Regions from separate parts of the Hydrogenophaga soli genome, predicted to be linked through region 1. Evidence: predicted binding sites of a transcription regulator. Region 1 holds the regulator's gene; the other holds the start of a gene.
What was found. The regulator sigma-54, encoded in region 1, starts transcription at its own class of promoters, with help from an activator protein. The targets are predictions, from matches to a motif close to TGGCANGNAANCTGCTTT.

Region 1 (3,615 bases):
ACCAGTTCGGGGTGGTCACCGGTTCAGCCGCCAAGCCCGCCTTTTTCCGCCAGAAGCGCGAGGGGTTGGACGAGTACATCGAGGGTGTGTCCGATCGCATCGACTACAACGGACAGACCGACGTGGTGCGGTTCGAGCAGCGCGCCATGCTGCGCCGCTACCGTGGAGCCACCCTGGCCGATGAAACCTCGGGCAGCCTGATCGTCTACAACAACGCCGCGGAAACCTTCTCGGTGGACGGTGGCGAGGCCAGCAAGACGCCTTCCAACCCTTCTGGCCGCGTGCGGGCGATGTTGACGCCCACGCCACGGCCTGCCGAAGGGGCTCCGGCCCCTGCGGCCACCGACCCGGCGCGTCTGCGGTCGGCCCCCGTGCTGGATGGGGTTGGCCGGTGAGCGGCGGCGCCAGTGTCCGCCTTGCCCTCGAACCCGATGCACCCCAGCCGGTGCGTCTGGAGGCGATGCACCTGCGCAAGTCCTACGGCAGCCGCAAGGTGGTCAAGGACGTGTCGCTGGCTGTCAACGAGGGGGAGGTGGTGGGCCTGCTGGGTCCCAACGGCGCGGGCAAGACCACCTCGTTTTACATGATCGTGGGCCTGGTGCGGGCCGATGGGGGTGACATCTTCCTGGACGGCCAGCCCATTGAACATCAGCCCATCCACCGCCGTTCGCGCCTGGGGTTGGGCTATCTGCCGCAGGAAGCGTCCATCTTCCGCAAGCTCAACGTCGAAGACAACGTGCGCGCCGTGCTGGAGTTGCAGCACGACGAACAGGGCAAACGCCTGTCGCCCGCGGTGGTGCAGCAGCGCCTGGACGCCCTGCTGGCCGACTTGCGGGTGGACCACCTGCGCCACTCTCCGGCGCCCGCGCTGTCGGGGGGCGAGCGGCGGCGGGTGGAAATTGCCCGGGCACTGGCCACCCAGCCCCGCTTCATCCTGCTGGACGAGCCGTTTGCCGGCATCGACCCCATCGCCGTCATCGAGATCCAGCGCATCATCGGTTTCCTGAAGGCGCGGGGCATCGGGGTGCTGATCACCGACCACAACGTGCGCGAGACGCTGGGCATTTGCGACCACGCCTACATCATCAACGACGGCACGGTGCTGGCGCAGGGCACGCCCGCCGAGATTGTGGACAACGCCGACGTGCGCCGGGTGTACCTGGGCGAACACTTCCGCATGTGATGCGCCCATGAAACAAGGCCTGTCCCTCCGCGTCTCGCAGCACCTGGCGCTCACGCCCCAGCTGCAGCAGTCCATTCGGCTGTTGCAGCTGTCCACGCTGGAGCTGGGGCAGGAGGTCGAGCAGATGCTCGACGAAAACCCCTTCCTGGAGCGTCAGGACGAGGCCGCCGAGCGCGAGTCGTTTGGCCTGGAAACCGCCGATGCCCCGGTCAGCCTGGGGGATGTGTTGTCCGAGCGCGCCATGGAAGGTGTAGCAGAAAGTTCAGGCACATCAAGCGCTGAGTCTGTTTTTGAGTCATCAAATTCTGCCGAGTCAACCCCCGAAGCCTCGTCGGGTGACGATGTCAGCCTGACCGAGCCCGACTGGTCGGGTGACGGCACCGTGGACATGCAACCCGACGACGGCGAGTGGGGCGGCGAAGCCCCCGCCCGGGGCACCGGCAGCCACGACGACGATGACACCGCCAGCGCCGCCGACCTCGCCAGTGAGCACATCACCCTGCAGGCCCACCTGCACCAGCAGGCCCTGGGCCTGCGCCTCAGCCCCGAGGAACAGGCGGCGCTGTACGCGCTGATCGAGTCGCTGGACGACGACGGCTACCTGGCCGACCCCTTGGAAGACCTGGCCGCCTCGTTCGAGCCCGGCAACCCGGACGACCTCGCCGTGCAGGAGCGCCGTGAGGCCACCGTGCAACTGCTGCGCACGGCCTTGGGCTGGCTGCAGAACATGGACCCGCCCGGGGTGGGCGCACGCGACGTGGGCGAGTGCCTGCGCTTGCAGATCAACGAACTGCGCAACACCCCCGCAGCCCGGGCCGCGCTGGCCATCTGCCAGCAACCCCTGGACCTGATGGCCCGCCGCGACACCCGCAAGCTGGCCCTGGTGTGCGGGCTGGAAGAGCCGCTGGTGCGCGAGGCGCTGGCCCTCATCACCCAGCTCGAACCCCGGCCCGGTCGCCGTTTTGCCAACCTGGAAGGCCAGATGGTGGTGCCCGATGTGCTGGTGACCCGCGCGGGGCGCGGCTTCAAGGTGCAGCTCAACCCTGAGGTCATGCCCAAGCTGCGGGTGCACGACGTGTACGCCGCCGCCCTGCGCGAAGGCCGAGGGAGCCGTGGCGACGGCGCGGGCATGCAGCAGCGCCTGCAAGAGGCGCGCTGGTTCATCAAGAACATCCAGCAGCGGTTTGACACCATCCTGCGCGTCTCCAGTGCCATCGTGGAGCGCCAACGCAACTTCTTCATGCACGGCGAGCTGGCCATGCGCCCGCTGGTGCTGCGCGAGATTGCCGACGAGCTGGGCCTGCACGAGTCCACCATCAGCCGCGTGACCACCGCCAAGTACATGGCCACGCCGTTTGGCACCTACGAGCTGAAGTACTTCTTTGGCTCCAGCCTGGGCACCGAAACCGGGGGCAACGCCTCCAGCACCGCGGTGCGGGCGCTCATCAAGCAGCTGGTGGCGGGGGAAGACCCCAAAAAGCCGCTGTCGGACAACGCCTTGTCGGACATGCTGAAAGAGCAGGGCATCGAGTGCGCCCGCCGCACCGTGGCCAAGTACCGCGAGGCGCTGAAAATCGCCCCGGCCAGCTTGCGCAAGGCGCTCTGAGCACGCGGCTTGCCGCGCTACTTGCGCCCACCCTCCCGCGCCGCCACCTCCACCAGCATGCCCAGGGTGGCCGAGTAGTAACTCTGGGCCGTCATGGGCAGGCGTGAGCTGGGCGGTTTGCCAGTGGTCAGCAGGCTTCGGATGGCCTGCACCCCGGGGTCGGCCCCGTAGCTGTCGATGGAGTTGTCCTGCACGTTGGCCCAGCCGGGCAGGAAGCCGTCGCACTGGAAGTGGGTCCAGAACTTCTTGAAGCCTTCCATTCGCCCGGGGGTGGCGTGGCCCGCCCAGTGCAGGTACAGCGGCACGCGGGCTGAGTCGTAGCCATAGCGGGGCAGGCGGCTGGGGTCAGGGGCCAGCGGGTTGACCAGCAGCAGCCAGTCGGGCGGCAGGCTCCAACGGCCGAAGCGGGCCACTTCCACCAACCGCAACCCCGACGTGGTGAGGGCCTGCCACTGCGGGTGCGGATCCACCTTGTTCAGCGCCTCGAAGGCCGGAAACACCCAGTACGACAGGTTGACCACCTGCCCCTGCGGGGTGCCAAAGCCGTCCACCCCGGGTTTGATGATGGTGCCCCAGGGCGTGCCGTCCTGCACCACCTTGTCGCGGATGGCCTGGCCGATGGCCGCGGCGCGGCCTTTCAGCTCCGGCAGGTTGAAGCGCTCGGCGGCGCGTTGCAGGGCCCAGGCGATGAACAGGTCGCCGTCGGTGGCGGTGTTCATGTCGGTGATGCCGCGGCCCGGCTCCCAGCGCCAGGCAAACAGGCCGTCGGGGCGCTTGCCCAGGTTGGCTTGCGTCCAGGCCCAGATGCGTTCGAATGTGGCCTTGT
Region 2 (3,615 bases), on a different contig from region 1:
AGGCCCTGCACGACAAGCTGCGCCGCGGCGTGCAGCCCCGGCGCGAGGAAACCTGGTACGCCATCAACGGCCTGGTGCCGCAAACCCTGGCGCTGCTGCAAGAATTGCGGCGACGCCAACCCAGCCTGTTCGAGTGGGGGTTGGGCTGACGCACCGACCCTCCATGAAACTGCTGATCCAACCCCTGGGCTCCTGCGTGCCGGTGCATCCCGGCCAGACCCTGCTGCAAGCCGCAGAAGCGGCTGGGGTGGTGCTGCCCAGTTCATGCCGCAACGGCACCTGCCGGGCCTGCCTGGCGCAGTTGACCGCCGGGCAGGTGCGCCACTTGGTGCCCTGGCCCGGCCTGTCCGCCGAAGAAAAGGCAGCGGGCTGGGTGCTGCCTTGCGTGGCGGTGCCCGAGGGGGACGTGGCGCTGTTTCAACCCGAGGCTCAACCCGAGGTTCCACCCGACGCGTGTGTGGGCGGCACGGCCTGAGGGTTGACCTCCATGGGCCGACCGGGGTGGGGCCGCCAGTGGCCCCCGGCATCGGTGTTGCGGATGAAGTCGGCCACCTTGGCAAACGCCGCCTCCAGCTGGGTGCGCAGCTCGGCATCGGCACAGGTTTCGGCCAGGGCCTGGCGCATGCAGGCCATCCAGGCATCCCGCGCGGCGGCGTCGATCTTGAACGGGTGGTGGCGTCGGCGCAGCATGGGCGAGCCCCGCTCGGCGCTGTAGGCCTTGGGGCCCCCCAACCATTCGCTCAGGTACAAGACCAGCACGCGTTGTGTGTCGGTCAGGTCGTCGGCGTGCATGGCGCGCAGGGTGGTGGCATCGGGCCGGGTGTCCATGGCGCGGTAGAAGGCATTCACCAGGCGCACCACCGCGTCGTGTCCGCCCAGGCGTTGCCAGTGCGGGTTGGCGGTTGGCACGGGCGGGGCGATGGGCAGGTCGGGGTGGGGCGTGGGGTTCATGACACGGGGCTCCTTGGTGGCGGGTGTGTGCAAGGGGCGTACCAGCTTGGCTTTTGCGTTCGTTGCGTGGTGAGTCGTTGGGGCTTTAAGGGCAAGTCCTCGCGGCGGGGTGGGGCGGGTGGGCTGTGCGGTGGGTGCCTCGCCGGTGATCGGCTTTCAGCCGATTCCGCTGCGGTGCTCGACCGGGGGGCGTCGTCGCGGAACTCACTGCGTTTTGCCTTTGGCAAAACTCCGTTCAAACAGCCGCGACGAGTCAGAAGTTGAGGGTGCGCTGCCGCGCACCCCGCCCCGCGGTCTGTGCGCCTCGCCACCGGCGAAGGCATCCACCGCACAGCCCACCCGCCCCACCCCGCTGAGGTGCTGCTGGCGTGCCCAGATTGAAGGCCCCGGGCCTGAGCGTGCGTCGCACGTCACTTCATTTTCGATAGCTGCTTACGCTTTATTTGAAAGCGCCAGAGGCACTTTTTGCTTGAGATGTCCCACGCAACCCACGGGTGGCCCCAGGGGGCGGAAGCGCGCCGTGCCTGGCGTTGGGGGTGGGGGCGCACATGCGCAGCCGAGAAGCGCAGCCATGGGGCCGCAGCGGGCGCAGCCCGCTTCCACCTCTGACTTGCGGCGGCTGTTTGAGCGGAGTTTTGCCTTCAGGCAAAACGCAGCGAGTTCCGCCGCACCGGCCCCATGGCGAGCATCGCAGGGCACCCCGAAGGGGCAAGCATCCCAGCCCCCACCCCCAACGCCAGGCACGGCGCGCTCCCGCCCCCTGGGGCCGCCCGCCCCTCCCACCCCAAGCCCTTTGTCGCAATCCCTTCAAACCCGCCAAACCGCACCCGCCAAGCCGCGACACACACGCCACCCACCGCGCCAAAACCCGCAAAAACACCCCACCCAAACACCTGCACAGCGTTGGCATCAAACCTGCAAAGGGGGCCTTGTCCACCGACCGGAGCCCGCCATGTCCACACCGCTCAAGATCAAGATTGCCGAAGTGTTCGACGAGCCGGGTTGCGACAAGAACCAGGCCAAAAGCACCAAGGAACGCAAGAAGGGCTGCACCAAACAGCTCTCGCCCGGGGCTGCCGCGGGCGGCTGCGCGTTTGACGGGGCCAAGATCGCCCTGCAACCCGTGGCCGACGTGGCCCACCTGGTGCACGGCCCCATTGCCTGCGAGGGCAACAGCTGGGACAACCGGCACAGCGCGTCGTCGGGCCCGCAGATCTACCGCACCGGTTTCACCACCGACATCAACGAGCTGGACGTGATCTACGGCGGCGAAAAGCGGCTGTTCAAGGCCATCCGCGAAATCATCGACAAACACCACCCGCCCGCCGTGTTCGTGTACCAGACCTGCGTGACCGCGCTGGTGGGCGACGACATCGAGGCCGTGTGCAAACGCGCCGCAGAGAAGTTCGGCACCCCGGTCATCCCCGTCAACGCGCCGGGTTTTGCCGGGCCCAAGAACCTGGGCAACAAGCTGGGGGCCGAGGCGTTGCTGGATTACGTGATCGGCACCCGCGAACCCGAGTTCACCACGCCCTACGACGTCAACATCATTGGCGAATACAACCTGGTGGGCGAGCTGTGGCAGGTCAAGCCGCTGCTGGAGGCGCTGGGCATCCGCGTGTTGTCGTGCATTGCGGGCGATGGCCGCTACAACGAGATTGCCAGCGCCCACCGCGCCAAGGTGAACATGATGGTGTGCTCCAAGTCGATGATCAACATCGCCACCAAGATGGAGCAGCGCTACGGCATTCCGTACTTCGAAGGCTCGTTCTACGGCATTGGCGACATGAGCGACACGCTGCGCCAAATGGCCCGGCTGCTGGTGCAGCAGGGTGCTCCCGCCGACCTGCTGGAACGCACCGAGCGGCTGATCGAGGTGGAAGAAGCCCGCGCCTGGAAGCGCATTGCCAGCTACCGCCAGCGCCTGGCGGGCAAGCGGGTGTTGCTGATCACCGGGGGCGTGAAGTCCTGGTCGGTGGTGGCCGCCTTGCAAGAAGGCGGCATGGAGGTGGTGGGCACCAGCGTGAAGAAGAGCACCAAGGAAGACAAGGACAAGATCCGCGAGCTGCTGGGGCTGGACGGCAATGCCGACGCCCACATGATCGACGACATGACCCCGCGCGAGATGTACGCCATGCTGCGCGACGCGCGGGCCGACATCATGCTGTCGGGCGGGCGCAGCCAGTTCGTGGCCCTCAAGGCCCGCATGCCCTGGCTGGACATCAACCAGGAACGCTACCACCCCTACGCCGGTTACGAGGGCATGGTGCGGCTGGTGCACGAGATCGACCGCAGCCTGTCCAACCCCGTGTGGCAGCAGGTGCGCATTGCCGCGCCGTGGGACGAACAGGGCACGCCCTCCCCCACCGCCTTCCTGGCCGACGTGGCCGCCCGCGCCATGGGGCTGGAGCAGGAAGAAGTTCCCGCCTGAACCCGCTGCCCCCACCCTCCACCGGAAAGCTTGCACCATGGCCCGCGTTGTCGAATCCAAGAAAGCCTGTGCGGTCAACCCGCTCAAGATGAGCCAACCCCTGGGGGCCAGCCTGGCCTTTCTGGGGCTGGACCGTTGCATGCCCGTCATGCACGGCTCGCAGGGCTGCACCTCCTTCGGGCTGGTGCTGCTGGTGCGCCACTTCAAAGAGGCCATTCCGCTGCAAACCACGG

Region 2: the regulator sigma-54 is predicted to act here: its motif matches at 1,856-1,873, upstream of nifE (nitrogenase iron-molybdenum cofactor biosynthesis protein NifE).

The regions. Positions count from the first base shown of each region.
Region 1 is NZ_BAAHAK010000002.1:32,710-36,324, forward strand. It holds gene lptA (lipopolysaccharide transport periplasmic protein LptA) at 1-395, shown strand, start outside; gene lptB (LPS export ABC transporter ATP-binding protein) at 461-1,183, shown strand; gene ACYVB7_RS03325 (RNA polymerase factor sigma-54) at 1,191-2,789, shown strand; gene ACYVB7_RS03330 (glycosyl hydrolase family 8) at 2,807-3,615, opposite strand, start outside.
Region 2 is NZ_BAAHAK010000003.1:338,315-341,929, forward strand. It holds gene ACYVB7_RS07410 (ribonuclease HepT family protein) at 1-149, shown strand, start outside; gene ACYVB7_RS07415 (2Fe-2S iron-sulfur cluster-binding protein) at 164-475, shown strand; gene ACYVB7_RS07420 (group II truncated hemoglobin) at 430-951, opposite strand; gene nifE (nitrogenase iron-molybdenum cofactor biosynthesis protein NifE) at 1,904-3,382, shown strand; gene nifN (nitrogenase component 1 family protein) at 3,420-3,615, shown strand, end outside.